Regions from separate parts of the Serratia sp. Ae19-1 genome, predicted to be linked through region 1. Evidence: predicted binding sites of a transcription regulator. Region 1 holds the regulator's gene; each other region holds the start of a gene.
The links. The regulator PurR, encoded in region 1, represses purine synthesis genes. The targets are predictions, from matches to a motif close to CANGCAAACGTTTGCNTG.
Positions count from the first base shown of each region.

Region 2: a site for PurR is predicted at 5,052-5,069, ahead of guaD (guanine deaminase). Genes of this name have one in related genera too.
Region 3: a site for PurR is predicted at 6,094-6,111, ahead of AAIE04_RS18100 (nucleoside-specific channel-forming protein Tsx). Genes of this name have one in related genera too.
Region 4: a site for PurR is predicted at 3,392-3,409, ahead of purE (5-(carboxyamino)imidazole ribonucleotide mutase). Genes of this name have one in related genera too.

Region 1 covers NZ_JBCHWD010000006.1:302,374-310,167, reverse strand. Annotated here, with positions in the region: gene AAIE04_RS18820 (alkene reductase) at 1-817, shown strand, start outside; gene gloA (lactoylglutathione lyase) at 1,155-1,562, shown strand; gene rnt (ribonuclease T) at 1,641-2,324, shown strand; gene AAIE04_RS18805 (Grx4 family monothiol glutaredoxin) at 2,393-2,740, opposite strand; gene AAIE04_RS18800 (C40 family peptidase) at 3,157-3,975, shown strand; gene sodB (superoxide dismutase [Fe]) at 4,174-4,752, shown strand; gene cydH (cytochrome bd-I oxidase subunit CydH) at 4,815-4,904, opposite strand; gene purR (HTH-type transcriptional repressor PurR) at 5,229-6,254, shown strand; gene punR (DNA-binding transcriptional activator PunR) at 6,251-7,195, opposite strand; gene punC (purine nucleoside transporter PunC) at 7,319-7,794, shown strand, end outside.
Region 2 covers NZ_JBCHWD010000004.1:470,612-478,405, reverse strand. Annotated here, with positions in the region: gene ydfG (bifunctional NADP-dependent 3-hydroxy acid dehydrogenase/3-hydroxypropionate dehydrogenase YdfG) at 1-99, opposite strand, end outside; gene AAIE04_RS14930 (GNAT family N-acetyltransferase) at 209-730, opposite strand; gene fecA (TonB-dependent Fe(3+) dicitrate receptor FecA) at 930-3,281, opposite strand; gene fecR (ferric citrate uptake sigma factor regulator FecR) at 3,395-4,351, opposite strand; gene fecI (ferric citrate uptake sigma factor FecI) at 4,348-4,872, opposite strand; gene guaD (guanine deaminase) at 5,301-6,617, shown strand; gene AAIE04_RS14905 (hypothetical protein) at 6,809-7,537, shown strand; gene dcp (peptidyl-dipeptidase Dcp) at 7,704-7,794, shown strand, end outside.
Region 3 covers NZ_JBCHWD010000006.1:160,083-167,876, forward strand. Annotated here, with positions in the region: gene puuR (HTH-type transcriptional regulator PuuR) at 1-494, opposite strand, end outside; gene puuD (gamma-glutamyl-gamma-aminobutyrate hydrolase) at 491-1,252, opposite strand; gene AAIE04_RS18080 (glutamine synthetase family protein) at 1,472-2,890, shown strand; gene AAIE04_RS18085 (APC family permease) at 3,198-4,568, shown strand; gene yddG (aromatic amino acid DMT transporter YddG) at 4,660-5,553, shown strand; gene AAIE04_RS18095 (hypothetical protein) at 5,627-5,899, shown strand; gene AAIE04_RS18100 (nucleoside-specific channel-forming protein Tsx) at 6,274-7,155, shown strand; gene AAIE04_RS18105 (hypothetical protein) at 7,210-7,389, opposite strand.
Region 4 covers NZ_JBCHWD010000001.1:279,212-287,005, forward strand. Annotated here, with positions in the region: gene ybbP (putative ABC transporter permease subunit YbbP) at 1-1,654, shown strand, start outside; gene purK (5-(carboxyamino)imidazole ribonucleotide synthase) at 1,725-2,792, opposite strand; gene purE (5-(carboxyamino)imidazole ribonucleotide mutase) at 2,789-3,313, opposite strand; gene AAIE04_RS01360 (UDP-2,3-diacylglucosamine diphosphatase) at 3,463-4,185, opposite strand; gene ppiB (peptidylprolyl isomerase B) at 4,196-4,690, opposite strand; gene cysS (cysteine--tRNA ligase) at 5,000-6,385, shown strand; gene ybcJ (ribosome-associated protein YbcJ) at 6,452-6,664, opposite strand; gene folD (bifunctional methylenetetrahydrofolate dehydrogenase/methenyltetrahydrofolate cyclohydrolase FolD) at 6,675-7,541, opposite strand; gene AAIE04_RS01385 (hypothetical protein) at 7,748-7,794, shown strand, end outside.

The DNA.
Region 1 (7,794 bases):
CCACATCGCCGTGCAGCTGTGGCACGTAGGGCGCATCTCCCACGACAGCCTGCAGCCGGGCGGACAAGCGCCGGTCGCCCCTTCGGCGATCAACGCCGAATCGCGCACCACCGTACGCGATGAAACCGGCGCCTGGGTGCGCGTACCGACCTCCACGCCGCGTGCGCTGGAAACCCGCGAGATCCCGGGTATCGTCAACGATTTCCGTCAGGCGACCGCCAACGCGCGCGAGGCCGGCTTCGACTTCATCGAACTGCATGCGGCCCATGGCTATCTGCTGCACCAGTTCATGTCCCCTGCTTCCAACCAACGTACCGATCAATACGGCGGCAGCATCGAGAATCGCACCCGCCTGACGCTGGAAGTGGTCGACGCGGCGGTCGCCGAATGGGGTTCCGAACATATTGGCATCCGCATCTCGCCGCTGGGGCCGTTCAACGGTCTGGACAACGGGGAAGATCAGGAGGAAGCGGCGCTGTACCTGGTGGAAGAGCTGAACAAGCGCAACATCGCCTACCTGCACATCTCCGAACCGGACTGGGCCGGCGGCAAACCGTATTCCGACGCCTTCCGCGACTCGGTGCGCGCCCACTTTAAAGGGGTGATCGTCGGCGCCGGCGCCTACACCGCCGAAAAAGCCGAAGCGCTGATCGAAAAAGGTTTCATCGACGCGGTAGCCTTCGGCCGCAGCTATATCGCCAACCCGGATCTGGTCGAGCGTTTCCGTCAGCACGCGCCGCTGAACGAACCTAAGCCGGAAAGCTTCTACGGCGGCGGTGCCGAAGGCTATACCGACTATCCGTTTCTGGCGAAGTAACCCGTCCTGACGCCCAACGGCCACGCAAACGCATGGCCGTTTTTTTATGCGCCGCTTGCAAAAAGGCCCGCACAAGGCGGGCCGCTGTTCCCTGGTGTTGTTTATACTGCCGTTTAATTTTTACACGGTTGCACGCAGGATTGATAATTGATTGTGCAGATCAATTACTTCGTATCGATCGGCACGCTCGATCAATAATTAGGCATCACCGGCATGACGACAACATGTGACATTGTCACTCAGTCGTTACATTGAATTTCCTTGCGGGACAAGGCTATACTCGCTTGTGCTTCAATCCACCCGCCGTCTGCCACGGCACAGTTAATTCAGAGGAATTATGCGCTTACTCCATACCATGATCCGCGTCGGTGACCTGCAACGCGCCATCGACTTCTACACCAAGGTATTAGGCATGCGCCTGCTGCGCACCAGTGAGAACCCGGAGTACAAATACTCGCTGGCTTTCGTCGGCTATACGGAAGAGAGCGAAGGCGCGGTTATCGAACTGACCTATAACTGGGGTACCGACAGCTACGACATGGGCACCGCCTTCGGCCACCTGGCGCTGGGCGTGGACGACGTCGCCGCCACCTGCGACAGCATCCGCCGCGCCGGCGGCAAGGTCACCCGCGAAGCCGGTCCGGTGAAGGGCGGCACCACGGTGATCGCCTTCGTCGAAGATCCGGACGGTTACAAAATCGAGCTGATCGAAAACAAACACGCCGGTCAGGGCCTCGGCCACTAAGCCTCCCCTTCAGGGCGCCCCGCGCCCTGCTGATTCTCCGCGCGATAGCGCCTGCAACCGGGCGCAAAATTTGCCATAATGCGCGCTGCATTCGATGAAGATAAGAAACTGATGGCCGAGAAAAGTGATCTTAACGCCCTGAGTGGTCGTTTTCGTGGGTTTTATCCCGTAGTAATAGATGTTGAAACCGCCGGGTTCAACGCCAATACCGATGCGTTGCTGGAGATCGCCGCCGTGACGCTGAAAATGGATGAAGACGGCTGGCTGCAGCAGGACGAAACCCTGCACTTCCACGTGGAGCCTTTCGAGGGCGCCAACCTGCAACCGGAGGCGCTGGCGTTTAACGGCATCGATCCGCACAACCCGCTGCGCGGCGCAGTCAGCGAATATGACGCGTTGCACGCCATTTTCAAAGCGGTGCGCAAAGGGCTCAAGGATCGCGGTTGTAATCGGGCCATTATCGTCGCGCACAACGCCAACTTCGATCACAGCTTCCTGATGGCCGCGGCAGAACGCGCCGGGCTGAAGCGCAACCCGTTCCATCCGTTCGCCACCTTCGACACCGCGGCGCTGAGCGGCCTGGTGCTGGGCCAAACGGTGCTGGCCAAAGCCTGCATCGCCGCCGGCATGCCGTTCGACAGCAGCCAGGCGCACTCCGCGCTGTACGACACCGAGCAAACCGCCCTGCTGTTTTGTGAGCTGGTTAACCGCTGGAAACGCCTCGGCGGCTGGCCGCTGCCCGCCGCCGATCTCGCCGAATAAAACCAATGAAAAAGGCGGCCCAGTTTGCACTGGCGCCGCCCGTTACGCGATAACCGCAAGCTTGTCGATTAAGACTGCTGGTCTTCCTGCGCTTTATACTTTTCAGCCGTCTCTTTGATCAGCTGCTGCAGCTCGCCGCGCTGATACATTTCGATAATGATATCGCAACCGCCGACCAGCTCACCGTCAACCCACAGCTGCGGGAAAGTCGGCCAGTTGGCGTATTTTGGCAGCTCGGCGCGGATGTCCGGGTTCTGCAGAATATCCACGTAGGCGAAACGCTCGCCGCAGGCGGACAGCGCTTGCACAGCCTGTGCGGAGAAGCCGCAGCTCGGCAGCTTTGGCGAGCCTTTCATGTACAGCAGAATCGGGTTTTCAGCGATCTGGTGCTGAATTTTTTCAATTGTCGTCGTCATTTATTGCTTCCTCAAGCCACATTTCATGGCTACAACATGCATCACGCGCTCTATTGTAGCGGCTGGAACAGTCGCAAGAAAACGCCATCTTTTGCAAGGATATTCACCCGCCGCCGATCGCGTTTCACCGGCCACGTCATTCCGGTCAAAACATACGCTGAGAATAACATTTTTAATCCGACCATTTCACTAATATATTGCGCCGCGACGACGGCGCGGATTAATTATCCCACCCGCCATGGGTTGACGTTTTTTCATACACCAACAGGCTGATTTTAAACCAAAAAAAATGTCATTAACGTTTTCTCACAATATGGATTATTATTTCTGAGTTCTTCGCTGTTTTATATGGCGAAATTCGGGAATACTGTAACTCTTTCGATATCCGTTTCGGGGCCAAGGTTGGTGACGTCGACATGCGTTTAATTCTTACGCTCTTTGCGCTGCTGTTTACGCAGCTCTTCTTCAATTTGGCGCACGCTGCGCCACAGGCGCGTATTGCCGCCGAGCAGCGTAAAAGCCATGCCAATGAAGCGCGGCCCGATGACCGCAGAAAAAAGAAAGCGGATAAAGCCGCCAAGAAAGCCAAAGTGACGGCTCCCGAGAAAAAAACCAAGACCGCCAAGGCCAAAAGCGAGAAAAGCGCGAAAAAGATCGTCAGCGCCAAACCCAAGGCCAAAGCGCAGAAAACCGCCAAGATTAAAGTCACCCCGCCGAAAAAGGGCTACAAAAAAGGCTATGGCCGCCACCGCGAAGCCGGCATGGCCACCGCCAAGCTGGCGCGTGAAGAAAAGCCGTTGAAACTCAGCCCGGCGCACAAGAAACGCTACCAGCACGCCAAACAGACCGCGATGGCCAAGCTGATGGGCCAGATGGGCAAACCTTACCGCTGGGGCGGCAGCTCGCCGCGCACCGGCTTCGACTGCAGCGGCCTCATCTATTACGCCTATAAAGACGTGGTGAAAATCAAGATGCCGCGCACCGCCAACGAGATGTATCACCTGCGTGACGCGGCGCCTATCAAGAAAAGCGAGCTGGAAAGCGGCGATCTGGTGTTCTTCCGCATCAACAACCGCGGCGTGGCGGACCACGTCGGCGTCTACCTCGGCAACGGCAAATTCATCCAGTCGCCACGCACCGGCGAAGAGATCCGCATCAGCCAGCTCGACAACGACTATTGGCAGAACCACTACATCGGCGCACGCCGCGTAGTGACGCCGAAAACCATTCGTTAATTTCCCGCTCTGCGCGGTTGCGGCCCGGTCGCAACCGCCTGCTCAAGCTATCGCCCATCGCACTTCCCCACGCGCATTTCTCGCTTTTCCTCCTGTTTTTTATGATGAAAATTGTTAAGATTGAATGACCACAATAAAAAACGGCCCATCCGGCTCTCGCCCCGGCGGGAAGCACATGGCGCTGTAAAGGAGGAAGCAATGTCGTTTGAATTACCTGCATTACCGTATGAGAAAAACGCGCTCGAGCCGCACATCTCCGCCGAAACCCTGGAATACCACTACGGCAAACACCACAACACCTACGTGGTTAACCTGAACAACCTGGTGAAAGGCAGCGAGTTCGAGGGCAAATCGCTCGAAGAGATCATCAAGACCTCTAACGGCGGCGTGTTCAACAACGCGGCGCAGGTGTGGAACCACACCTTCTACTGGCACTGCCTGTCGCCACAGGGCGGCGGTGAACCGCAGGGCGAACTGGCGGCGGCGATCGTCAAGTCCTTCGGCTCTTTCGCTGCGTTCAAAGAGCAGTTCACCGATGCCGCCGTGAAAAACTTCGGCGCCGGCTGGACCTGGCTGGTGAAAAAACCGGACGGCGCGCTGGCGATCGTCAACACCTCTAACGCGGCAACCCCGCTGACCGGTGAAGACAAACCGCTGCTGACCGTTGACGTGTGGGAACACGCGTATTACATCGATTACCGCAATGCGCGTCCAAAATACCTGGAAAACTTCTGGGCGTTGGTCAACTGGACCTTCGCAGCGGAAAACCTGGCGTAAGCACCGGTTTCTGATGTGACGAGGCGCAGCCAGGCTGCGCCTTTTTTAGCGCCGGAGGGAAATCAGTTCAACGCGGCAACGAAGCTGAAAGCGATAATGACCGCCAGCGCGCAAACGGTGGTGAACAGCGACATCTTCAATTCGGTATCCATGACAACTCCTTTAAAATGGGCTTTCCTAAGGATAAAAGGCGTACAATTAGTACGTCAAATCATTTTCCCACAGTTCGCCGATAAAATCTTGTTATCATTTCCCGGTTTATAATATCGATTACCTCTTCCACTTTTGCTCAATATGCGACAAAATTCGCAGTTCACAACTGCGTACCGGCATCCATGCCCCTCCTGATTAAGCGCTGAAGACTTCAACACACTAAAAACTCAGTTTTCGCTTCTCTGGAGAAGGATCTACGTAGGCAAACGATTAACATCACACTTACATGCTGTAAACATGTGAGTTCAGGAGTCATTCCTTACATGGCAACGATTAAAGATGTGGCCAAACGCGCGGGCGTTTCCACCACCACCGTTTCGCACGTCATCAATAAGACTCGTTTCGTCGCCGAAGAGACCAAAGCGGCCGTGTGGGCCGCCATCAAAGAACTGCACTACTCGCCGAGCGCCGTGGCGCGCAGCCTGAAAGTCAATCACACCAAGTCGATCGGCCTGCTGGCCACCTCGAGTGAAGCCCCCTACTTCGCCGAAGTGATCGAAGCGGTGGAAAACAGTTGCTACAGCAAAGGCTACACCCTGATCCTGTGCAACTCGCACAACAACCTGGACAAACAGCGCGCCTACCTGGCGATGCTGGCGCAAAAGCGCGTCGACGGCCTGCTGGTGATGTGTTCCGAATACCCGGATCAGCTGCTGGGCATGCTGGAAGACTACCGTAACATCCCGATGGTGGTGATGGACTGGGGTGCGGCGCGCGGCGACTTCACCGACACCATCATCGATAACGCCTTCGAAGGCGGCTATCTGGCCGGCCGTTACCTGATAGAACGCGGCCACCGCGATATCGGCGCCATCCCAGGCCAGCTGTCGCGCAATACCGGCGGCGGCCGTCATCAGGGCTTTATGAAGGCGCTGCAGGAAGCGCAGATCGACATTCGCGAAGAGTGGATCGTGCAGGGCGACTTCGAGCCGGAATCCGGTTACAAGGCGATGCACCAGATCCTGTCGCAAAAACAGCGGCCGACTGCGGTATTCTGCGGCGGCGACATCATGGCGATGGGCGCCATCTGCGCCGCCGACGAACTGGGGCTGCGGGTGCCGCAGGATATTTCCGTGATCGGCTACGACAACGTGCGCAACGCCCGCTACTTCACCCCGGCGCTGACCACCATTCATCAGCCGAAAGAACGCCTGGGCGAAATGGCCTTCACCATGCTGCTGGATCGCATCATCAGCAAGCGCGAAGAGTCGCAGGTGATCGAAGTGCATCCGAAGCTGGTCGAACGCCGCTCGGTCGCCGACGGTCCGTTCATCGACTACCGCCGCTAATCCCCTGAGCCGGAAGCCTGCACGGCTTCCGGTGCCGCCTCGCTCAGCCACTCCTGATTCAGCGTCTCCCCATCGCCCAGATACGCCAGTAGCCAACTCATCGCCGGTGACGGTTTATCCTGCTGCCAGGTCAGGCAGCAAGGGCTGGCTGGAAACGGCTGCTGCAGCTGCAACGCCTTCAGCTCACCGCGCTGCACCAGCGGCAGCGCCCGATGTGCCGGCATCATGCCGACGCACAGCCCGGCGCACAAACAGTCGAGCGCCGACGTCCAGTCCGGCACCACCAGCCGCCGCTGGTTATCCAGCGTCCAGGTGACGCGCTTGGGCAAATTGCGCGAGGTGTCCTCCAGGCAGAGCGAAGGGTACGGCCGCAACTGATCGTCGTGCAGCGGCCCCGCCAGCTGCGCCAGCGGGTGTTGCGGGCTGACTACGCACAGCCAGTTCATATAGCCCATGTCGCGGAAGGCAAAACCGCCGCCGACCGGCACTGCACGCGTGGCGCCGATCGCCATGTCCGCCCTGCCGTCCGCCAGCGCATCCCAGACGCCGTTGAACACCTCGGGTTGCAGCATCAACTCGACGTCGGGGAAATGGCGATAGAAATCCAGCACCAGCTGGCGGCTGCGCTGCGGTTTGACGATGATATCTACCGCGATATTCAGCTGGCCGCGCCAACCGTTGGCCACCTGCTGACAGTGGCGGCGGGTGTCGAGCATTTTTTTGATAACAGCTCGCGCATCCTTGATAAACAGCGCGCCGGCCGGCGTCAGCTCCACATCGCGGTGACGCCGCTCAAACAGCGGCACCGCCAGCCATTGCTCCAGCTGCCGCACGGTATAACTCACCGCCGACGGCACCCGGTGCAGCTCCTGCGCCGCCGCGCTGAAACTGCCGGTGCGCGCTACCGCGTCGGCGACTTCAAGTGAATATTCAGACCACATCGCTTTGCCTTCAATTTTTTTAACAGCACTTTGCAAATATTACCGTTTCACAAGCAGAGATCCAGCCGGATACACTGGCCGGCGCTAAAAACCTGCGACACTAAAATATTAACGAGAAATACCATGCGAAATTCTTTTGGCTTTATGTTCTACCTCGCCGGCCTGAGCATGTTGGGTTATCTGGCGACCGATATGTATCTGCCTGCCTTCGGCGCCATGCGCGAAGAACTGCAAATCTCCGCCGGCGCCGTGAGCGCCAGCCTGAGCATCTTCCTGGCCGGCTTCGCCTTCGCGCAGCTGCTGTGGGGGCCGCTCTCCGATCGCCTGGGGCGTAAACCGGTATTATTGATTGGCCTGACGCTGTTCGCCCTCGGCTGCCTCGGCATGCTGTGGGTGGAAAACGCCCTGCAGCTGTGGATCCTGCGCTTTATTCAGGCCGTCGGCGTCTGTTCCGCCACCGCCATCTGGCAAGCGCTGGTGGTCGACCGTTACCGCGAAGGTCAGGCCAACCGCGTGTTCGCCACCATTATGCCGCTGGTGGCACTGTCACCGGCGCTGGCGCCGCTGCTTGGCGCCTGGCTGCTGAACCACGCCAGCTG
Region 2 (7,794 bases), on a different contig from region 1:
GCGGCGCCCGGCGGCGATCACCCGATGGCCTTCACGGATAAAACGGCGTGCGATCGCCTCGCCGAAACCGGAGGTGGCGCCGGTAACAAAAATAATCATGTTGCTGTTCCTCAACTGTTTTTACCCTACATGCCTCTATCATTAGCACAAACCCGCAGGCAGTGGCAGCGGTTATCGCGGCGGAAAGAAAAAAAGCAAACCGGGCCGATCAGCGTTGAGGCGGCAGGTGGTACACCACCGCGTCATACTTGATGCGTTCGCAGCGGCCGGCCAGCACGCCGCCCAGCGACTCGACGAGGCGGCGGCTGGCGGTATTCTGCTCGGCCACCGGGTAGAGAAAGTGCGGCGGCTGAAAGCGCTCGCTGGCCCAGCGCGCGATACCCTGTACGATTTCACGGCCGTAGCCCTGGCCATGCAGGCCCTCTTTCACCCAGATGCCCAGCTCCGGGGTATGGCTGCGCAGGTTGTGCGCGCCGCCGACGCCGACGAACTGCCGGTCTTCGCGCCGGCGGGCGACGAAGATCACTTCTTCGCCTTCGCGCATCAGCGGCAGCCAGCTTTGCCAGACGTTGGCGAAGTCTTCCGGCGATGCTTCCGGTTCAAAGGTCATAAAGCGCGTCAGAGTTGGGGTGATCGCCTGGTAAACATCGTCGGCGTCTGCTGCGGTAAAGGGGGCAATCAACAAACGGTCGGTGTCCACGCGGCACTGAGAAAGGTCATTGTGATTCATGTTATTTTCCCTCGCTTTTCAGGCCAGAACGGCAAAAAATCCGCGCCCATAAATCGGGGCGGATCGTCGATATTACGCGTATTGGCGTCAGAAGCGACTTATTTTTCACCGCTGCGGCGGTGTGCAGGCGCGGCATTTCGTGACGTCGTCACGTTGGTGGGGAAAGCGGCGGGCAGGGTTGGCCGCCCGCCGCTGAGGGTCAGAACTTCACCGAACCTTGCAGATAGATCGTGCGCGGTTGGCCGACGTACAGACCTTTGTTGTTGTCGTCATAGGCGCGGGTGAAATACTCGTGGTTGAACAGGTTTTTCACGCCGACGCCCAGATTCAGGCCGGCCATTTCCGGGCCGAAATCATAGGCGGCGCGCACGCCCCACAGCATATAGCCGGGGATGCGGCCGGTGCTGCCGTCGGCGCTTTCCGCCTCGGTGTTGGCGTTGTCGGCGAACTGGCTGGATTGGAATTCGCCGTTAAGGTTAAACGCCCAGTTGCCTGGCGTGTAGTCCAGCCCCAGCGTGCCTTTATGCTTCGGCGAGAACGGCACCTGGTTGCCCTTGTAGCCGCCGTCTTCACGAATGGTGGCGTTGACGTAGGCGTAGCTGGCGTAGGCGGTCAGGTCGTCCAGTTTCGGCGTCAGCTGCGACAGATCGTAACGCAGGCTGCCTTCCAGCCCGGCGTGGCGGGTTTTGCCGCGCGCGGTCACGCTGTCGGTCACCTGGTTGGAGTCGTACTGGTTGTTGAAGTTGATCAGGAACAGCCCGATTTCGCCGGTCAGCGCATCGCCGGCGTAGCGAGTGCCCAGCTCCCAGGTGCGCGCCTTCTCCGGTTCGATCTTGCCGCTGTCTACCGCTTTGCCCATCTGGCTATATTGCACGGTGCCGAAGGAGCCTTCGGTGTTGGCGTACAGGTTCCAGTATTCGTTCAGGTGATACATCACGTTCAACGCCGGCAGCGGCGCGTTATAGCTGACGTCGAGGCGGTTGTTCTTGATGTAGTTGTTCTGATACGACTTGATGTATTCGTAGCGCATGCCCGGCGTGATGGTCCAGTCGCCGATGTCGATGCGATCGTCGATATAGAACGCGTGCGCCTCGGTGCCGGACTGGGTGTCGCGATCGTACGGGCTGGCGGTGGACGGCAGCTTGCCGGTGCTGGCTTTAGTGTAGTAGCGCAGCTCGTGGGTGGATTCGCTGACGTAGCGATAACCGACGCCGACCTCGTGCGCCGAGTCGCCCCAGCGGAAACTCTGGCTGTAGCGCGGTTCCACGCCGCGCACCCAGTATTCGCGCGGCGACAGCGTCAGGTTTTTACCCTGATCCAGATAGCCGCTGCGCAGGGTGTAGGTGTAGAAGCTCTGCACGTCGAACTTGTGCTGCTGATCCGGCTGATACTGGTAGCCGAAGTTGGCCAACTGGCGGCGACCCCAGAACTTGTCGTACGGGCGGGTCGACTGGAACGGGTTGGCGTTGTAGTCCGCCCGGCTCAGGCCGCCCGGCATCTCCGCTTCGCCTTCGTAGTATTGCAGCAGGCTGTTGAAGGTGTGCACCTCGTTCGGCGCGTAACGGCTTTTCAGCATCACGTCGTCGATTTTGGTCGCGCTGTGCTCGCGCCAGTCGCTGCCGCGGGTGCCGGAGTAGAGCAGCGCCGCGCCGAGGCCGTTGTCGGCGGTGCCGCCGATCATCAGGTTACCGGTGCCTTTCGGGTGATCCTGGCGCGAGGTCGGGCTGAGCTGCCCCTGCATGCCGGCCTCCATGCCGAAGGTTTTCGGGATGGCGCGGGTGACGAAGTTGACGACGCCACCGACGCTCTGCGGCCCGTAGCGCACCGCGCCGCCGCCGCGCACCACGTCAATCGCATCCATATTGCCGAGCGAGACCGGCGCCAGCGACAGCTGCGGCTGGCCGTAAGGGGCGAAGGGCACCGGGATGCCATCCATCAGCACGGTGGAGCGGCTGGCGAGGCGCGGGTTGAGGCCGCGAATGCCGAAGTTCAGCGCCATATCGTGGCTGCCGGTGCCGTTGTTCTCCGGCGCCACCACGCCCGGTACGCGGTTTAACGCTTCGCGCACGGTGGTGGTGCCGGTTTTGGCGAACTCTTCGCGGCGCACCACGTCGCGCGCGCCGGGATGTTCGAATACATCGATCTGGCGGCCTTCCGCCAGCCAGTCGCCGACCACGGTGATGTCTTCTTCTTTCTGCGGCTGCGGCAGTTTGGCCAGCGTGTAGCCGTTGTTGCCGAGCGCTCGGGCCTGCAGGCCGCTGCCCGCCAGCAGGGCATTCAGGCCGTCGTCGACGCCGTAGCTGCCGTTCAGGCCAGGCGAACGTTTACCGGCGGTTAACGCGCCGTCTACCGAAAGCGCGATGCCGGCGCGAGCGGCGAAAGCGTTCAGCGCGCCGTCCAGCTCACCGGCTGGAATGTGATAGGTGGCCGCGGCGCTGGCGGCGCTCGCCATCAGCGGTGCGGCGAATGCCAGGCCAATGGCCACGGCCAGCGGTTTGGCCCGTTTTCCCCAAAGCGAAGCCGGAGCGACCTTTCCCCAAGCGTTGTTCATACCTTCTCCTGAATCATTTTTATTTATTGCTGCAGTGTTTTCCTGGGAGTCGGATGAGCAAGGCAAAAGGGACAATCAAAAATGCGATTTTTTATCATTTTCATTTAAAAAGTTCAGGCGGGGACGATCTGCAGCCAATAGCGGGTAAAGCTCTGCAGACGTATCGGCAGCGTCTGGCTGAGCAGGGCGAGAGCGCGATCGGTATCGTTGAGCGGGAAACTGCCGCTGACGCGCAGGCCGGCAACGGCCGGATCGCAGCTCAGATGGCCGCGCCGGTAGCGCGCCAGTTCGGCGATCACCCGCTCCAGCCGCCACTGGCTGACGCTCAGCACGCCGCGCAGCCAGCCGTCCTCTTGCGCGGCGAGGTGTTTGTCGCCGAAGGCCGTGGCGCTGAAGCTGATCTGTTCGCCGGCATCCACCCGGCGCGTTTGCCGCGCGTCCTGCGCCAACTGCGCTTCAACCGCATGCTCCAGCACCGTCAGACGCGTCTCGCCGCCGCTCTCGCGCACCAAAAAGCGGGTGCCGAGCGCGCGCATCGCCCCCTGCGGGCTTTGCACCCACAGCGGCCGGGCGTCGCGTCCGGTGATCAGGCTGATTTCCCCGGTGTGCAGGCGGATCAATCGTTGGCGATCGTCGTAATGCACATCGACCGCGCTGGCGGTATTCAGCACCAGCTGGGTGCCGTCGCTTAATACAATGGGTTTGATTTCGCCGGTGGCGGTGCGGTAGTCGGCACGCAGCTCCCGGCCGAGCGGGGACTGATAAAAGAAGCCGCCGCCGCCTACGCCGAGCAACAGCAGCAGGCTTTTCAGCAGCGTGCGGCGGTCGATCGCCGATTGGCGGCCGGCGCGATCGAGCGCGCGGTAGCTGAACTTGCCCGGCACGCCCTGCAGCTGGCTCTGCAACGCTTCGACGCGCCGCCATGCCCAGCGGTGATCGTCATGCTGCTGGTGCCAGGCTTGCCACTGTTGGCGCTGGCGTTCGGTGACGTGCTCATCGCACAGCAGGGCGTACCAGTGTGCGGCCATTTTCAGCGCCTGGCGCTGCTCCGGGGTGATGGCGTTGCTCATGAGAAAACGTCGTTTTCCAGGCTGAACAACAGGCAGTGTTCGGTGGCCTTGGCCATGTATTTTTTAACCGAGCTGACCGACACGCCGAGGCGCGCGGCGATGTCCGCATAGCCCAGGCCTTCGAGCTGCGACAACAGAAAGGCCTGCTTCACCTTGGGCCCGAGGCCGTCGAGCATGGCGTCGATCTGCTGCAGGCTTTCCAGCAGGCTCTGGCGCTGCTCCGGCGACGGGGCGTAGCCTTCCGGGATCAGTGCCAGCATCTCCAGATAAGCGCGCTCCAGCGTTCTGCGGCGGAACAGATCGACCATCACCCGCTTGGCGACGGTGACCAGAAAGTCTTTCGGTTCGCGCAGGGTCGCCGCGGCGTCGCTTTTCAGCAGGCGCATGAAGGTATCTTGCGCCACGTCGTCCGCATCGAACGCGCAGCCCAGCCGTCGGCGCAGCCATCCCTGCAACCAGGCGTGATGGGTGGCGTAGAGGCGCGATAGCGCGGTGTGCGGGGCAGAAGCGGTGGCGGACATGATTTTCGCATTGCTGGTCAAAAAGATGCGCGGATGATAATTGAGAATGGTTATCGTTTCAAGTTTGGCCGTTGTCCGCAGGCCGAGATTCAACCCCCAGGCGCGGCGTTGAAATAAGCCGTGCGCCGTGAAGATATTCGCTTGCCCATTCATGGTGCAGCGGCGCGGTGTTATTTTGGCAGGCAAACGGTTGCTATTGATCTGCCGGAGAGGATCGATGGTTTGCTTTATTCTTTTTTGCCGGTCAATTCCCCTTGATTAATTAATATCATTTTGTTTTTTAACAATAATGTATTTTGGCGCCGTCAACTGGCATACGGCTTGCTATGCTTAAGCCGGTCTTAGCGTTTGGGTAACAAAAGGCATTGTTTCATCTGCGTGGGTTATTACGCGGGTGAGGCGCGCCGGTCGCGACAAGGAAGAAAATAATGGCACTGCAATTCACCACGGCTATTCGTGGCAAATTTTTTGATATCTCCGCCTGTGTGGAGGAGCCGCAACAGCTCGACGAACGCCTGCGGCATGTTCCCGACGGTTTGCTGCTGCTGAACGACGGCGTCATCGTCTGGTTCGGCAGCTGGCAGCAGGGCGAGGCGCTGCTGCCGCCGGGCTTCGCGGTCACGGAATATCGCGACAAACTGATCGTGCCGGGATTTATCGATACCCACATCCACTACCCGCAAACCGAAATGATCGGCGCCTATGGCGACCAGCTGTTGGGCTGGTTAAACAATTACACCTTCCCGACCGAAAGCCGTTACGACTGCCAACGGCACGCCGACGAGATGTCGGCCTTCTTTCTGCAGCAGTTGCTGAGTAACGGCACCACCACCGCGTTGGTGTTCGGCACGGTGCATCCACAGTCGGTCGACGCCTTGTTCGGCCAGGCGCAAACGCTGAACATGCGCCTGATCGCCGGTAAGGTGATGATGGATCGCCATGCGCCGGAGGCGCTGCTGGAAACGCCGGAGCAGAGTTACCGCCAGACGCGTGAGCTGATTGAACGCTGGCACGGCAAAGGCCGCCTCGGTTACGCCATTACGCCGCGCTTTGCGCCCACCAGTACGCCGGCGCTGCTGGCGCAGGTTCAGCGGCTGCGCGAAGAGTATCCCGACGTCTGGCTGCAAACGCACCTGAGCGAGAACCCGCAGGAAGTGGCCTGGGTAAAAGCGCTGTTCCCGCAGCACCGGAGCTATCTGGATGTTTACCATCGTTATGGCATGACCGGCGATAAAAGCGTGTTCGCCCACTGCCTGCATCTGGAGGAGCAGGAGTGGGACTGCCTGTGCGATACCCGCTCGGCGATCGCCTTTTGCCCCACCTCCAACCTGTTCCTCGGCAGCGGGCTGTTCGACCTGCAGCAGGCCTGGCGCAAGCGGGTGAAGCTCGGCATCGGCACCGACGTGGGGGCAGGCACCACCTTTAACATGCTGCGCACGCTGGGCGAGGCGTACAAGGTCGGCCAGCTGCAGCATTACCGGCTCTCTGCTTTAGAGGCGTTCTACCATGCCACCCTGGGCGGCGCCCGCGCGCTGTCGCTGGACGACAAAATCGGCAACTTCAACGTCGGCAAAGAGGCGGATTTCGTGGTGCTCGATCCGGCGGTGACGCCGCTGCAGCAGTTGCGCTGCGCCAACAGCGCCACGTCGGCGGAACAAGGGTTCGTGCTGATGACGCTGGGGGACGATCGCAACATTTATCGCACCTATGTGGACGGTAAGGTGGTTTATCAGGCGGCGCGCTGACGCAGCCGCATTCATTCCTGGTATCGAAGCGTCCAACGTCGCTGTCTTTATCTGGTTATTGTGCGGGAAAAGGCGGGAGAGACGTGAAGTCATTGGCACAGGGTTAACACTGTTGAGCGGATACTATTTATTTATCAGGAAGGACACTGCGCGTATTTTTAATTAAACACTATATAAAGGATTTATTGCTCATGCTCGTATCTGACCCCCGTTATCACTTGTTAGCCGTCTGCAGCGCTCAGCATCTGCGCGCTGTAGCTGAAAGGATCTGTGCTCGCGATAAACTAGAACCGCTAGCATTTGATGCTGTTCTTTGGCGGAGTTGTTGGACATCACCACTGCCAACCATATCGCCAGAGTCGTCAAGTGAGTTTTTGCAATCGGTGGGGCATGTTTATCCTCGCGCCACTTATGAGTTGAGGTCTTGGCTCATCTCTGGCAGACGTAAGTTGGATCTGCAAGCTGCCGACAAGCTGATTTATCTTGCTCGCGTGATCGAGAAGGAGTGGAAAGTTGAAGAGCAACCTTCTGTTTGGCGCAAGCACCCCAGCAACAGGCTCAATGGTTATGCGTACAATATCGTACAGATTCTTATACATACCAGCGTATCTGAGGACTATCCAAAGGAGAATAATATCTCTCACCGGCATGATTTGCTTACGCATTCACCGAGTAACTCAAGGCTCACGGCTTGGATGGAAAAATATCAACATAGCTCAAAAGACCCCTTTGTTTTCGCACGGCTTGATGTGACACGTATCAGTAATATGAGGGAGTTGTTTCTGTGGCAGATCTCGCTTGAAACCCGTAGCGGATTATATACTTCGGCAACCTTCGAGGCTGCAGTGGGGAAAAGAATCAGGTCATACGATCGTCCTGTGCCCGGTCGGCGCATTCAAGCGTTTATAGGTTATATCTAATCGAGTCAACGCACCGCTATACGCCACAGGGAGCGAATCATCGTGGGATGGATATTCTAATCACTTGTTTTTGCTCAAAGTGCCAACTGCGCCTAAGCTAGGAGGTGACTCACAGGGAGCCATTCCCCGAGACCTTATTCCGTGAACATGGAGGAGTTTCGATTTGATGCGTTTATCCACATTGGTGCTGGCGATCGGCATGGCGCTGGGCTCGCAGGCACAGGCAGCAGAAACCCAACCACACGCCGACCATAGCG
Region 3 (7,794 bases), 140 kb from region 1:
CTGTGGGGGATGCCGGTATTGATGGCGTAGCTCTGCCCGGCCAGCAGGTGATAGCTCTGGCCGTTGACCTGCAGCACCACTTCGCCTTCCAGCAGCGTGCCGATCTCTTCCCCCTGGTGTTTGATGCGCTCACCGGTAGTGGTGCCCGGTTCGTAGGTTTCGATCATCATCGCCAGCGTGCGGTTCGGGTCGCCGTTGTGGATAAGCTTCATCGAAACGCCCTGGCTGCCGATTTCGATCAGATCGTCACTGCTTATCACGATCTGCGGTTCTGCCGGTTTTTCCGGCTCGGCGAAAAACGCCGACAGCGACAGACCGTATACCGTCAGCAACTTTTGCAGCGTGCTGATGGCCGGGCTGACCTTGTCCTGCTCGATAGTGCTGATGGCGCTGTGGGTTAACCCAGACAGTTCGGCGACCCGGCGCTGCGACAACCCCAATTGTTGACGGATCTGCGACAGACGTTTTCCCGGTGCCAAGCTGACGTCGCTCATGGGCGTTTTTCCTTTTGATAGTTCCGACAGGCGGTGATGAAACCATCAAACAACAGGCGCGACAGGGCGTACTCGTCGCTGTTCCACTCCGGGTGCCACTGCACGCCGAGCGCGAAGGGCTGATCGCGCACGCTGATCGCCTCCACCAGCCCGTCGGCGGCGTGCGCCTCGATGCGAATACTGGCGCCCAGGGTTTTGGCACCCTGGCCATGCAGCGAGTTCACCCAGAATCTGTTGCAATCCGGTATCAGTTGCGAAAGCAGCCCCCCTTCCTGAACGATCACTTCGTGGGCGGGGGCGTATTGCTGTTCCAGCGGCAGGTCGTGATCTTCACGATGCTCCAGCAGCTCGGGCAGTTCATACAGGCGGCGATGCAGGGTGCCTTGAGTGGCGACCACCATCTCTTGCATGCCGCGGCAAATGGCGAAAAGGGGAATGCGCCTGTCGAACGCCTGGCGGATCAGCGCCAGGCTCAACGCGTCTCGACCAGGATCGGCGTCAGGCTCATCGCCGTTTTCACCATAAAGGTGCGGCTGCACATTACTGGGGCTGCCCGGCAGCAAAATGCCGTCGAGGCGCGGCAACAGTTCCGCCAGCATTTCCGGCTCCGCCAGCGCGTGCGGCAGGGCGATCGGCAAACCGCCGGCGGTGATAACGGCATTCAGGTACTTTTCTTGCAAGGTCTGTGTGAGGTGCCCGTTTAACCTATACCTGCACATGACGACACCGATGACTGGTCTGTTAAATATATTGTCCATGCTATCCCCTTGGTACGTTCGAAATTATGAACGACAAGCTGCCATACCGCCTATTTCGTTCAATATTCTATAAATCTAGCAGTCGACTGGCCAATATTCAAACCAAAAGTAACACTTGCAAAACAAATTTGTTTCATCTACGTTTCATTTGTGGGCATTATATTGAACAATACGGTCAATAAACATCGACGACAGCAAAACACAAACGGCGGGTGAACCATGCAGACCAACATCGTAGAAGTGGAAAACTTTGTTCAGCACAGTGAAGAGAGACGAAGTAGCGCGTTCCAGCGCGAAGTGAAGAAGTACCTGGAACGTTATCCATTAACGCAACATGTCGACGTACTGTTGACCGATCTGAACGGCAGCTTCCGCGGCAAACGCATCCCGGTCGGCGGCCTGAGCAAGCTGGAGAAGGGCTGTTATTTCCCGGCGTCGGTATTTGCGATGGATATTCTCGGCAACGTGGTGGAAGAAGCCGGGCTGGGGCAGGAGCTGGGCGAGCCGGATCACGTGTGCGTGCCGGTGCCGGGCACGTTGACGCCGTCGGCGGCGGATCCGCAATATATTGCGCAGGTGCTGCTCACCATGCTGGATGAAGATGGCACTCCCTTTGACGTTGAACCGCGCAATGTGCTGAACCGAGTGTGGCAGCGTTTGCGTCAGCGCGGGCTCTCCCCCGTGGTAGCGGTAGAGTTGGAGTTCTATCTCATCGATCGTCAGCGCGATGCGGAGGGCTATCTGCAGCCGCCGTGTGCGCCGGGCACCCAAGAGCGCAACACCCAAAGCCAGGTCTATTCCGTCGATAACCTGAACCATTTCGCCGACGTACTGAGCGAGATCGACGAACTGGCGCGTTTGCAGGGCATTCCTGCGGACGGCGCGGTGGCGGAGGCGTCGCCGGGGCAGTTCGAGGTCAATCTGCATCATACCGACGACGTGCTGCAAGCCTGCGACCACGCGCTGGCGCTGAAGCGGCTGGTACGCATGGTGGCCGAGAACCACAACATGCAGGCGACCTTTATGGCCAAGCCGTATGAGGAGCACGCCGGCAGCGGCATGCACGTGCACATCAGCATGCTGAACGCGCAAGGCGACAACGTGCTCGCCGACGACGACGGTGAAGACTCGGCGCTGCTGAAACAGGCGCTGGCGGGCATGATCGCCCTGATGCCGTCCTCGATGGCGCTGCTGGCGCCGAACGTCAACGCGTATCGCCGCTTCCAGCCCGGCATGTATGTGCCGACGCAGGCTTCCTGGGGGCATAACAACCGCACCGTGGCGCTGCGCATTCCCTGCGGCGATCGCGACAACCACCGGGTGGAGTACCGCGTGGCGGGCGCCGACGCCAACCCGTATCTGGTGATGGCGACCATTCTGGCCGGCATCGTTTACGGCCTGGAAACCGCGCTGCCGCTGCCTGAACCGGTGACCGGCAACGGTCTGGAACAGGATGGGCTGCCGTTCCCGATCCGCCAGAGCGACGCGCTGTACGAGTTCGAACACCAGCCGGTGCTCAATGCGCTGCTGGGTGAACGCTTCAGCCACGTCTACCTGGCCTGCAAAACCGATGAGCTGGTGCAGTTTGAGCGCCTGATCACCGAAACCGAAATCGAGTGGATGCTGAAAAACGCCTGATCCCGCTCACCTGGCACTACCGCGCGCGTCCGGCGCATTTCATCGGCTCTCCTGTGGCCGGTGAGGCTGCGCGCTGCGGTACAGAATTTCTTCTATCACGGCGTACAGGACGCCGACGAGGAAATAACCATGACTCAGTCATCCCCATGCGCAGGCGTTTGCCTGTGCCGCAGTGCCTACGGGCCGGTCGCCGGCCGCCCGACAGTGACTCCAAACCGTTTTTCCCGCCGCCTGAACAGCAGTTTCCCCGCGGCCTCTCTGAATCACGTTGCACGGTTGACAGCAGAGGACCAAGAGGGGAACTGCCATGACGATTAAAGCCATCGACAGCGGCCCGGCGGGCAAACCGCAGCTGCGCAAATCCCTTAAGCTGTGGCAGGTGGTGATGATGGGCCTGGCCTATCTGACGCCGATGACGGTGTTCGACACCTTCGGCATTGTCTCCGGCCTCACCGACGGCCATGTGCCGACCTCTTATCTGCTGGCGCTGGCCGGCGTGCTGTTCACCGCCATCAGCTACGGCAAATTGGTGCGCCAGTTTCCCACCGCCGGCTCCGCCTACACCTATGCGCAGAAAGCGATCAACCCGCACGTCGGTTTTCTGGTGGGGTGGTCGTCGCTGCTGGATTATCTGTTCCTGCCGATGATCAATACGCTGTTGGCGAAGATTTACCTGACCGCGCTGTTCCCGGAAGTGCCGCCCTGGGTGTGGGTGGTGGGCTTCGTTATCCTGATTACCGCCATCAACCTGAAAAGCGTCAATCTGGTGGCCAACTTCAATACCCTGTTCGTGCTGGCGCAGGTGGCGATCATTCTGGTGTTCATCTATCTGGTGGTGCGCGGCCTGCACAACGGCGAGGGGATGGGCACGGTGTGGAGCCTGCGGCCGTTCCTCAGCGAGAACGCCCACCTGTTGCCGATCATTACCGGCGCCACCATTCTGTGCTTCTCGTTCCTCGGCTTCGACGCGGTCACCACGCTGTGCGAAGAGACGCCCGACGCCGCCAGGGTGATCCCGCGCGCCATCTTCCTGACCGCGCTGTACGGCGGGGTGATCTTTATCAGCGTGTCGTTCTTCATTCAGCTGTTTTTCCCGTCCATTCAACGCTTCCACCAGCCCGACGCCGCGCTGCCGGAGATCGCGCTGTACGTCGGTGGCAAGCTGTTCCAGTCGATCTTCCTGTGCGTGACCTTCATCAACACGCTGGCTTCCGGCCTGGCGTCACACGCCAGCGTGTCGCGCCTGCTGTACGTGATGGGGCGCGATAACGTGTTCCCGGAGAAATTCTTCGGCTATATCCACCCCAAATGGCGCACGCCGGCGCTGAACGTGCTGATGGTCGGGCTGGTGGCGTTGTCGGCGCTGTCGTTCGATCTGGTCACCGCCACGGCGCTGATCAACTTTGGTGCGCTGGTGGCCTTCACCTTCGTCAACCTGTCGGTGATCAGCCACTTCTTTATCCGCGAAGGGCGCAACAAAAGCTGGAAGGATCGCTTCAACTTCCTGTTCCTGCCGCTGGTGGGGGCGCTGACGGTGGGGGTGCTGTGGCTGAACCTGGAGAAAAGCTCGCTGACCATGGGGCTTATCTGGGCGACGCTGGGCTTCGGCTATTTGGCCTGGCTGACGCGGCGTTTTCGCCAGCCGCCGCCGCAGCTCGAGCGGCAGCCGCAGCAATAAAATCACAGGCGGGAATTTCCCGCCTTTCTTTTTGGCGTGTGCGGCAGTAGAGTGAAAAACTCGATAAAAAATAACCCATTGGACCTGTCTTATGCCCGCTTTGCCCTCGCGTACCCGCGCCACGCTGTTCGGTTTGTTGGCTATCGTGCTGTGGAGCAGCGTCGTTGGCCTGATCCGCAGCGTCAGCGAAGGGCTGGGGCCGATCGGCGGCGCGGCGATGATCTACAGCGTCAGCGCGGCGTTCTTGCTGGTGGCGCTCGGCGTACCGAAATGGCGCAGCTTTCCTCGGCCTTACCTGATCGTCGGCAGCCTGCTGTTCGTCAGCTACGAGATCTGCCTGTCGCTGTCGCTCGGTTATGCCAATACCCGCCTGCAGGCGATAGAAGTGGGCATGATCAACTACCTGTGGCCCTGTTTCACCGTGCTGATGGCGCTGGTGCTCAACGGGCAACGGGCGAAATGGTGGCTGCTGCCGGGGCTGTTGCTGTCGCTGTTCGGCATCGGTTGGATCATGAGCGGCGAGGGCGGCTGGTCGCCGGCGCAGATGCTGGCCAACGTGCGCAGCAACCCGCTCAGCTACGCGCTGGCGTTCAGCGGCGCGGTGATCTGGGCGCTGTATTGCAACCTGACCAAGAAGATCGCTCAGGGCAGCAACGGCGTGGTGCTGTTTATCGTGCTGACCGCGTTGGCGCTGTGGCTGAAGTACGCCTTCAGCACGGAGAACGGCATGCAGTTCAACGTCGGGGTGACCGTAACGCTGCTGTGCGCCGGGGTAGCGATGGGCGCGGGGTACGCCGCCTGGAACGTCGGCATTTTGCACGGCAACATGACGCTGCTGGCTACCGTCTCCTATTTTACCCCGGTGCTGTCAGCGGTGTTCGCCGCGCTGGTGTTGCACACCTCGCTGACCGTCAATTTCTGGCAGGGCGTGGCGATGGTCATCCTCGGTTCACTGATCTGTTGGCGGGCAACTCGCGGAAATTAACGGAAATTATCTGCCGTCAGCGCAATGTTGGACTAGAATTTAACTAGCCATGTTGCCTGAAGGAACGACGATGATGAGAAGCGACATTCAATTTATTCAACAACCCGATATCGACGCGCATCACTATGAGCGCGGCGATACCGTGCGCCTGACCACGGCGAATCTGCGGCACGAGTATCAGCTCGATGTGTATATTTTGCGCCGCGACGACAAGCTGATTTACGGTTCGGTCGTCGCGGCGGCGCCCAAGACCGATATTCCGGTCGCCAGCTGGGAGGTCAAAAACGGCGAAGAGGTGGCGTTCCGCCAGGAAAACATCGCCAAGGCGGTGCCGGCGGTGAACTGACTTCGCTGTGCGCGTTTTCCCCCGATTCTGATGAATGCCGACGTTTATGCGTCGGCTTTTTCTTTTCCACGTTGCGATGACGAGCAGGGTGACGCCCTGATGACATTTGGCTCAAAAACTGCGCTAAAAATCGATGTGCATGACAAAAATCACAGCGAATGTGAATTTGCATGAAACATAATTTGACAAATGTGAACGCAATCGATTACCTATTCGCGAAATGCGTAACTGGATCACAGATTCTTACAGTCAGTGGTTTCTATAATGCGCGCGTCATCCGAGTTTCTGTGTGAAGACAACGCCAGGTGTCGGCAGACTCATTGTCATCTTTTCTAAACGGGCAGGAAATGGCCCTTTAAGCATGTGGTAATAAAATGAAAAAAATAGCTCTCGCAGCAGGTGTACTGCTCGCAGCGTCTTACAGTGCATCATCAATGGCTGATAGCAAAGACAGTCAATATGTCTCCGACTGGTGGCACCAGAGCGTTAACGTGGTGGGCAGCTACCACACCCGCTTCGGACCGCAGCTGAACAACGACGTGTATCTCGAATATGAAGCCTTCGCCAAGAAAGACTGGTTCGATTTCTACGGTTACGTTGACGTGCCGAAATTCTTCGGCGTGGGCAACACGCCGGATCGCGGCATCTGGAACAAAGGTTCGCCGCTGTTTATGGAGATCGAACCGCGCTTCTCCATCGACAAGCTGACCGGCACCGATCTGAGCTTCGGTCCGTTCAAAGAGTGGTACTTCGCCAACAACTACATCTATGACCTGGGCCATAACGCCGACGGCCGTCAGAACACCTGGTACATGGGTCTGGGCACCGATATCGACACCGGCCTGCCGATGAGCCTGTCGATGAACATCTATGCCAAATACCAGTGGGAAAACTACCAGGCTGCCAATGAGAACAGCTGGGACGGTTACCGCTTCAAGGTGAAGTACTTCGTGCCGCTGACCCAGGTGTGGGGCGGCAACCTGAGCTACATCGGCTTCACCAACTTCGACTTCGGCTCCGATCTGGGCAAGGACAGCCACTGGGTTGACGGCACCGGCAAACAGGTGCGCACCGGCAACTCGATCGCCTCCAGCCACATTTTGGCGCTGAACTACGATCATTGGCACTATTCTTTCGTGGCGCGTTATTTCCATAACGGCGGCCAGTGGCAGGATGGCGCGGATATCGGTACGCCGCAGGGCCCGATCAAGTCTACCGGTTGGGGTTATTACCTCGTGGTTGGCTATAACTTCTGATTTTCCGTGTTATCAGAAACAGAAAACCCCGCCTGGCGGGGTTTTTTTTCGTCATCACTGGGCTTGTTCAACCGGGAGATGCTTCACCGGCATAAACAGCCTGCCTTTGATCACGTGACATTCATTATTTATCCAACTAATGATTTGTTCACGGCTGACGCCTTCCGACTGCGCATAACGATGAAGATCGCCGTTAAAGTGCCGAGTGATGTATTCCATGAGGGTCATTTGCACGTCTCTTGCTCCTGAACGCCCACCCGTTGCCAGACTGGCCACCGCGGGAGGTTGAGGTTTCTCAGACAGCGAATGTAAATTATCGGCAACTAAATCTCAACATAAAGCACCACATTGGTGCGGCGGAAAGGGTAAAAAGAGTCCCGCACGGAGAGGCGGGAAGTGTTCGCTATTATCATTATGGATGATAAGAATAAGATTTGAGGTGCGACGAAAAAGAGTACGTTAACTCTTTCTTGTTACTCTGCCAAATTAACGAAAGGCTTATTTTTCTTCAAGAAAAATCCGAAGTTGATTTCGGAATTTTCGAGGGATTTTGCGTCAGAGCAAGCTTTGGACGCGATCGCCGTAAAACCGCACCGCCATCTCGGAGTTTTCCTTATACTTTGTCTGGAAAAGGCCAAC
Region 4 (7,794 bases), on a different contig from region 1:
GGTGGCGATGAGCCACTATTGCCGCAGCCGTTACGATCTGATCGCGGTGCTGAAAACCCTCGGCGCCGGGCGCGGCGCGCTGCGTAAGCTGATCGTCGGCCAGTGGCTGGCAGTGATGGCGCTGGCGGCGGTATGTGGCGGGGCGATCGGGCTGGCGTTCGAAGCGCTGCTGATCCGCCTGCTGAAGCCGGTGTTGCCGGCCGCGTTGCCCGCCGCCGGCGCCTGGCCGTGGCTGTGGGCGCTCGGCGCGCTGGTGCTGATTTCGCTGCTGGTCGGGCTGCGGCCGTATCGCCAGCTGCTGGCGACCCAGCCGCTGCGGGTGCTGCGCCGCGACGTGACGGCCAACGTCTGGCCACTGCGCTACTTCCTGCCGGTGACGGCGGCGATCGTGGTGGCGCTGTTGGTGGCGCTGATGGGGGCCAGTACGCTGCTGTGGGCGATTTTGGCCGGTATGGCGGTGCTGGCGTTGCTGTTGGGCGGCATCGGTTGGGGCAGCCTGCTGCTGCTGCGCCGCATCACGCTCAAGAGCCTGGCGCTGCGGCTGGCGGTCAATCGCCTGCTGCATCAGCCGTGGGTGACCATCAGCCAGCTGGCGGCGTTCTCGCTGTCGTTCATGCTGTTGGCGCTGTTGCTGGTGCTGCGCGGCGATCTGCTCGAACGCTGGCAGCAACAGCTGCCGCCGGACAGCCCGAACTTTTTCCTGCTCAATATGACCGAGGCGCAGGTGCCGCAGGTGAAAACCTTCCTGCAGCAGCACCAGATCAAGCCGGAAACCTATTACCCGATCGTTCGGGTGCGTCTGACCGAGATAAACCAGCAGGTGGCGACAGAACGGGTGCATGAAGACGATCCGGGCGGCGAGGCGGTGAACCGCGAACTGAACCTGACCTGGCTGGCAGCGCTGCCGGATCACAATCCGCTGGTGGCGGGCAGCTGGCCGCCGAAAACCGGCGAGGTTTCGATGGATGAAGGCATCGCCGGGCGGCTGAAGATCAAGCTGGGCGACACGCTGACCTTCAGCGGCGATACCCAGGCGTTCAGCGCCAAAGTCACCAGCCTGCGCCAGGTGGATTGGGAGAGCCTGAAGCCGAACTTTTACTTTATCTTCCCGCCGGGCGCATTGGACGGCCAGCCGCAGACCTGGCTCACCAGCTTCCGCTACGACGGCGACGGCCAGATGCTGACCCAACTCAACCGTCAGTTCCCGACGCTCAGTCTGCTGGACATCGGCGCGATCCTGAAACAGGTCGGCGGCGTGCTGCAGCAGGTCAGCCGCGCGCTGGAGGTGATGGTGGTGCTGGTGGTGCTGTGTGGCGGCCTATTGCTGCTGGCACAGGTGCAGGTCGGCATGCGTCAACGCCGCCAGGAGCTGGTGGTGTACCGTACGCTGGGGGCCGGCAAACGGCTGCTGCGCCGAACGTTGTGGTGCGAGTTCGCCCTGCTGGGGCTGGTGGCGGGCATCGCGGCGGCGGTGGGCGCCGAGGCGGCGCTGTGGCTGTTGCAGAGCCGGGTGTTCGACTTCCCGTGGACGCCGACGCCGGTGCTGTGGTGGGCGCTGCCGCTGGCCAGCGCGCTGCTGTTGTCGCTGTGCGGCGGCTGGCTGGGTGTGCGCCTGCTGCGCGGCCGGGCGCTGTTCCGCAGTTATGAGGGGTAATGTTGACTTAGCGGGATGAAAAAAAGGGGTTAGCCTAAGGCTAACCCCTTTTACTTTCGGCGGCGGTGCCTTAGGCCAGCTTCTGCTGTGCCCAGGCCAGCCCGCTTTGGTATTCGCCCGGCAGCAGCGGCGCCAGCGCCTGCAGCGCCTGGCGCAGATCGGCGGCGCTCGGGTCGTTCAGATTGAGGTGGCCGACCTTGCGGCCAGGGCGCACCTCTTTCTCATACCAGTGCAGGTGCACCAGCGGCAGCGACAGCCACTGTTCGTTGACGGCGGTGCCGATCAGGTTGACCATCACCGACGGCGTGCTCACCACTGGCTGCGGCAGCGGCAGGCCGAGGATGGCGCGCAGGTGCAGCTCGAACTGGCTGATGGACGCGCCGTTTTGCGTCCAGTGGCCGCTGTTGTGCACGCGCGGTGCCAGTTCGTTGATCAGCAGCCGATCGCCGACGATAAAGCACTCCATCGCCATTACGCCGACGTAGTTCAGTTCGTTCAGGATCGCCGCCAGCATCCGCTCGGCCTGTTGCTGCAGCGCCGGGTTGGGCTGCGGCAGCGCCACGCTGGTGCGCAGGATGCCGTCTTCATGCAGGTTGTGGGTCAGCGGGTAGAAGACCGAACGGCCGTCGTGGCCGCGCGCGCCCACCAGCGACACTTCGCCGGAGAAATTGATGCCTTGCTCGACGATGCACTCGCCATAGGCGTCGGCCGGCAGTTCGGCTTCCTGGCCCGGACGCAAGCGCCATTGGCCGCGGCCGTCATAGCCACCGACCCGGCGTTTGACGATCGCCAGCTCGCCCAGTGAAGCGAACACCTGCGGCCATTCGGCGGCGCTCGCCAGCAGCTGCCACGGCGCGGTCGCCAGGCCGAGCTGGTCGAGCAGCTGTTTTTGCGTCAGGCGATCCGCCAGACGCGGGAAGATGTCGCGGTTGACGAAGGCGCTGTGGGTCGCCAGTTCGCGCGTCAGCGCGGTTTCCGGCCAGCGTTCGATCTCGGCGGTAATGACGCTGTTCTGATACGGCACCGCCTCGGGCTCGGCATCGATGCCGACGGGGTAAACGGCGATGCCCAGCGGTTCGCCGGCCTGGCGCAGCATGCGCCCCAGCTGGCCGTTGCCCAGTATGCAAACCGGCTTCATGCGTCCTCCCGCGGATCGGGGTGGTTCAAGACGTCGTCGGTCTGCGCCTGACGCCAGTTCGCCAAACGCTGCGCCAGCGCGGCGTCGTGCAGCGCCAGGATCTGCATCGCCAGCAGCCCGGCGTTGGCGGCGCCGGCTTTGCCGATCGCCAACGTGCCGACCGGGATGCCGCGCGGCATTTGCACGATGGAGTAGAGGCTGTCCACGCCGCTCAGCGCGGCGCTTTGCACCGGCACGCCCAGCACCGGCACCAGGGTTTTCGCCGCCAGCATGCCCGGCAGGTGCGCCGCACCGCCGGCGCCGGCGATGATCACGTCAAAGCCGTTGGCGGTAGCCTGCTCGGCGAAGCTGAACAGCTTGTCCGGCGTGCGGTGAGCGGAAACGACTTCGACATGGAAGGGGACATCGAGCTGGGTCAGGACTTCTGCGGCGAACTGCATGGTGGCCCAGTCACTTTTCGATCCCATTACAATTGCGATTTTAGCCCCGGCATTGGCGGCTGAAGCGGCGTTGGCTCCCATGGGTGTAAGGCTCCTGTGGTTTGTCTGGCGTCGGCTGAGGACCGAATGAGGGCGTAGAGCATACCATGAGCGCACGGCGAGGAAAACGGTTGCGTCGCCGGTTTTCACCGGCGAAAGCGCGAATTTTCACTCGCGCGCCAGTCCGGAACTCAGAATGGGAATTGAATCAGCTCGACGGCGTCGGCGCTGACTTTGATCATCGATCCTTCGACGTGCCAGGCGCCCAGCACCGCGCGATGGGCTTCGCCGTTGCTCAACGCCAGCCGGTGCACCGCCGGGCGATGGGTATGGCCGTGGATCATCCAGTGCACGTCGTGGCGCAGCATCGTTTGCTCGACCGCCTGCGGGTTGACGTCCATGATGGCTTCCGACTTGTACTGGTTGGATTGTTGGCTGCGGGCGCGCATTTTAGCGGCGATCTTCAGTCGCCAGCGCAGCGGCAGCGCCAGGAACAGTTTTTGAATCAGCGGGTTGTGCACCTTGCGGCGGAATTGCTGATAGGCCTGATCGTCGGTGCACAGCGTGTCGCCGTGCAGGATCAGGATCCTGCGGCCGTACAGTTCCAGCACTTTTTCTTCCGGCAGCAGCTGCATGCCGCTGGCGCGGGCAAAGCGTTTGCCGAGCAGAAAATCACGGTTGCCGTGGATGAAATAGCAGGGCACGCCGGCCTGTTGCAGCGCCTTCAGCGCCGCGGCGATCTCCGCGTGCAGCGGCTCGGGATCGTCGTCGCCGATCCAGGCTTCAAACAGGTCGCCGAGGATGTACAGCGCGTCGGCGTGAATCGCTTCGCGCCGTAAAAAACGCAGAAAACCGGCAGTGATTGCCGGTTCCTGTGCGCACAAGTGCAGATCTGCGATGAACAGCGTACTCATGCAGCCGCGATTACTCGCTGACGGTCACGCTGTTGATCACAACGTCTTCTACCGGTACGTCTTGGTGCATGCCGCTGCGGCCGGTTTTCACGCCTTTGATCTTGTTGACCACGTCCATGCCTTCAACCACTTCAGCAAACACGCAGTAGCCCCAGCCCTGCACGTTTTCGCCGCGGAAGTTCAGGAAGTCGTTGTCGGCTACGTTGATGAAGAACTGTGCGGTGGCGGAGTGCGGATCGTTGGTGCGCGCCATTGCCAGGGTGCCGATGGTGTTTTTCAGACCGTTGTTGGCTTCGTTCTTGATGGTCGCGTTGGTCGCTTTCTGGTTCATGCCGGGTTCAAAGCCGCCGCCCTGGATCATAAAGCCGTTGATCACACGGTGGAAGATGGTGTTGTCGTAGAAACCGGCGCGGCAGTAGTTCAGGAAGTTTTCAACGGTAACCGGCGCTTTGTCAGCAAAGGTCTTGATAACGATATCGCCGTGATTGGTGTGGAAAGTAACCATAGTTTTAATCCTAACAAGGTGAAGTGAGACGTCACGTAAAGCGAGTGAACATTCAGACCGCCCTTATAACATATCCACCCCAGCGAGTCAGCAGCGGCTCAACCGCGCACTGTCTGTGGTAATTGCATTTGTGTTATATTATAACAATTATGCCGACCGCCGAATTTTGCGCATTTTATTCGCGTGAAGTCAGCAAAGCATGGCCTTAACCTTGCAATAGATCAGGCTTCAGGTTTCAATACGCTACCGGGCGGAAAACCTGAGGCCCGGTTATCTTTTTTGTTATCACGCACACCACGGAATCTCCCGATGCTAAAGATTTTTAATACCCTGAGTCGTCAAAAAGAGGAATTCAAACCCATTCATGCCGGGAAAGTGGGCATGTACGTGTGCGGGGTAACCATCTATGACCTGTGTCACATCGGCCACGGTCGTACCTTTGTCGCTTTCGACGTGGTGGCGCGTTACCTGCGCTATCTCGGCTATTCGCTGAACTACGTGCGCAACGTCACCGACGTGGACGACAAAATCATTCGCCGCGCGGCGGAAAATCATGAGACCTGCGACCAGCTGACCGAACGCATGCTGGCGGAAATGCACGCCGACTTTGACGCGCTGCTGATCGACCGCCCGGACAGTGAACCGCGCGCGACCCAGCATATCGCCGAGATCATCGAGATCACCCAGCGCCTGATCGATCGCGATCACGCCTACGTGGCCAGCAACGGCGACGTGATGTTCTCCATCGACAGCGATCCGCAATACGGGCTGCTGTCGCGCCAGGATCTGGATCAACTGCAGGCCGGTGCGCGTGTGGAGATCGACGACGTGAAGCGCAACCCGATGGACTTCGTGCTGTGGAAGATGTCCAAGCCGGGCGAGCCGAGCTGGCAGTCGCCGTGGGGGCCGGGCCGCCCAGGCTGGCATATCGAATGCTCCGCCATGAACTGCAAGCAGCTGGGCACCCACTTCGATATCCACGGCGGCGGTTCCGATCTGATGTTCCCGCACCACGAGAACGAGATCGCGCAGTCGAGCTGCGCCCACGATGGCCCGTACGTCAATTACTGGATGCACTCCGGCATGGTGATGATCGACAAAGAGAAGATGTCCAAATCGCTGGATAACTTCTTCACCATCCGCGACGTGCTCGGGCATTACGATGCGGAGACGGTGCGTTACTTCCTGATGTCCGGCCACTATCGCAGCCAGCTGAACTACAGCGAAGAGAACCTCAAGCAGGCGCGTACTGCGCTGGAGCGTCTCTATACCGCGCTGCGCGGCACCGACGCCAATGCCGCGCCGGCCGGCGGCGAAGCGTTGGAAGCCCGCTTCCGCGAAGCGATGGACGACGACTTCAACACCCCGGAAGCCTACTCGGCGCTGTTCGATCTGGCGCGCGAAGTGAACCGCCTGAAAGGGGAAGACATGGCGGCGGCCAACGGCATGGCGGCGGAATTGCGCAAGCTGGCGAACGTACTCGGCCTGCTGCAGCAGGAGCCAGAGCAGTTCCTGCAAGGGGGCGCTCAGGTTGACGACGGCGAAGTGGCGGAGATCGAAGCGCTGATCAAGCAGCGTAACGAAGCGCGTGCCGCCAAGGACTGGGCGCTGGCGGATGCCGCTCGCGATCGCTTGAACGAGATGAACATTGTGCTGGAAGACGGCCCGCAGGGCACCACCTGGCGTCGCAAGTAATCCGGCCGCAGGAAAAACAAAAAAGGCGCTGAATTCAGCGCCTTTTTCTATTGCGACAACCGAGGGTTATGGCTTGACCACGACCTTGCCGCCGTCGAACTCCACCACCTGATCGGCGACGATCTTGCAGCGTTTGCGGGTTTCGACCTTGCCGTCGACTTTCACCCGCCCTTCGGCGATGACTTCTTTGGCGGCGCCGCCGCTTTCACACCAGCCCTGGAACTTCAGCAGATCGCACAGTTCGACGTGGGGATGATTGTCCAGATTGAAAATTTCCATACTGCCTTACTTATTTAGGTTGAACGTCGTGATATTCCTCGCAGGCCTGCAAGGTATTTTGGATCAGTGTAGCAACGGTCATCGGGCCAACGCCACCCGGCACCGGGGTGATGTAGGCGGCGCGCTCGCTGGCGGCGTCGAAGTCGACATCGCCCACCACTTTACCGCTTTCCAGGCGGTTGATGCCGACGTCCACCACGATGGCGCCCGGCTTAATCCAGTCGCCCGGAATGAAGCCCGGCTTGCCGACCGCCACCACCAGCAGATCGGCGTTCTCGACGTGATGACGCAGATTTTTGGTGAAGCGGTGGGTGACGGTAGTGGTGCAGCCGGCCAGCAGCAGTTCCATGCTCATCGGGCGGCCGACGATGTTGGACGCGCCGACCACCACGGCATTCAGGCCGTAGGTATCGATGTTATAACGCTCCAGCAGGGTAACGATGCCGCGCGGGGTGCACGGGCGCAGCTTAGGCGCGCGCTGGCACAGGCGGCCGACGTTGTACGGATGGAAGCCGTCGACGTCTTTGTCCGGATGAATGCGTTCCAGCACCTTGACGTTATCAATGCCGGCCGGCAGCGGCAGCTGCACCAGAATGCCGTCGATTTCCTCATCGGCGTTCAGCTGGTCGATCAGCGCCAGCAGTTCGGCCTCACTGGTGGCAGCGGGCAGATCGTAGGAGCGGGAAAGGAAGCCGACTTCATCGCAGGCGCGGCGCTTGCTGGCGACGTAAATTTGCGAAGCCGGGTTCTCGCCGACCAGCACAACCGCCAGCCCTGGGGCGCGTTTGCCGGCCGCCAGACGTTGTTTCACTTGCTCAGCCACTTCGTTTCTAACCTGCTGCGCAATCGTTTTACCATCAATAATCTTTGCTGACATCAGTGTGGAAATCCATCAATTAAGAAAAGCGGGGGATGCCGCTATTCTGGCAGAAGCTGAGCGCGCTGTCAGGCGCAGAATCACCCTCGCCGCCGTTGCCGAGGCCGATTTACGCTTTTTTTATGCCGGCTTCAGGAACCTCTACGCCATTTTTACCTGCATTTGGATACGCTGAGGCCGTTTACAGGGCGAAAGAGGGCAGGATCATGAGAGCGATAACCCGGCTTTATCCGTTGCATCACCAGCCTGACCA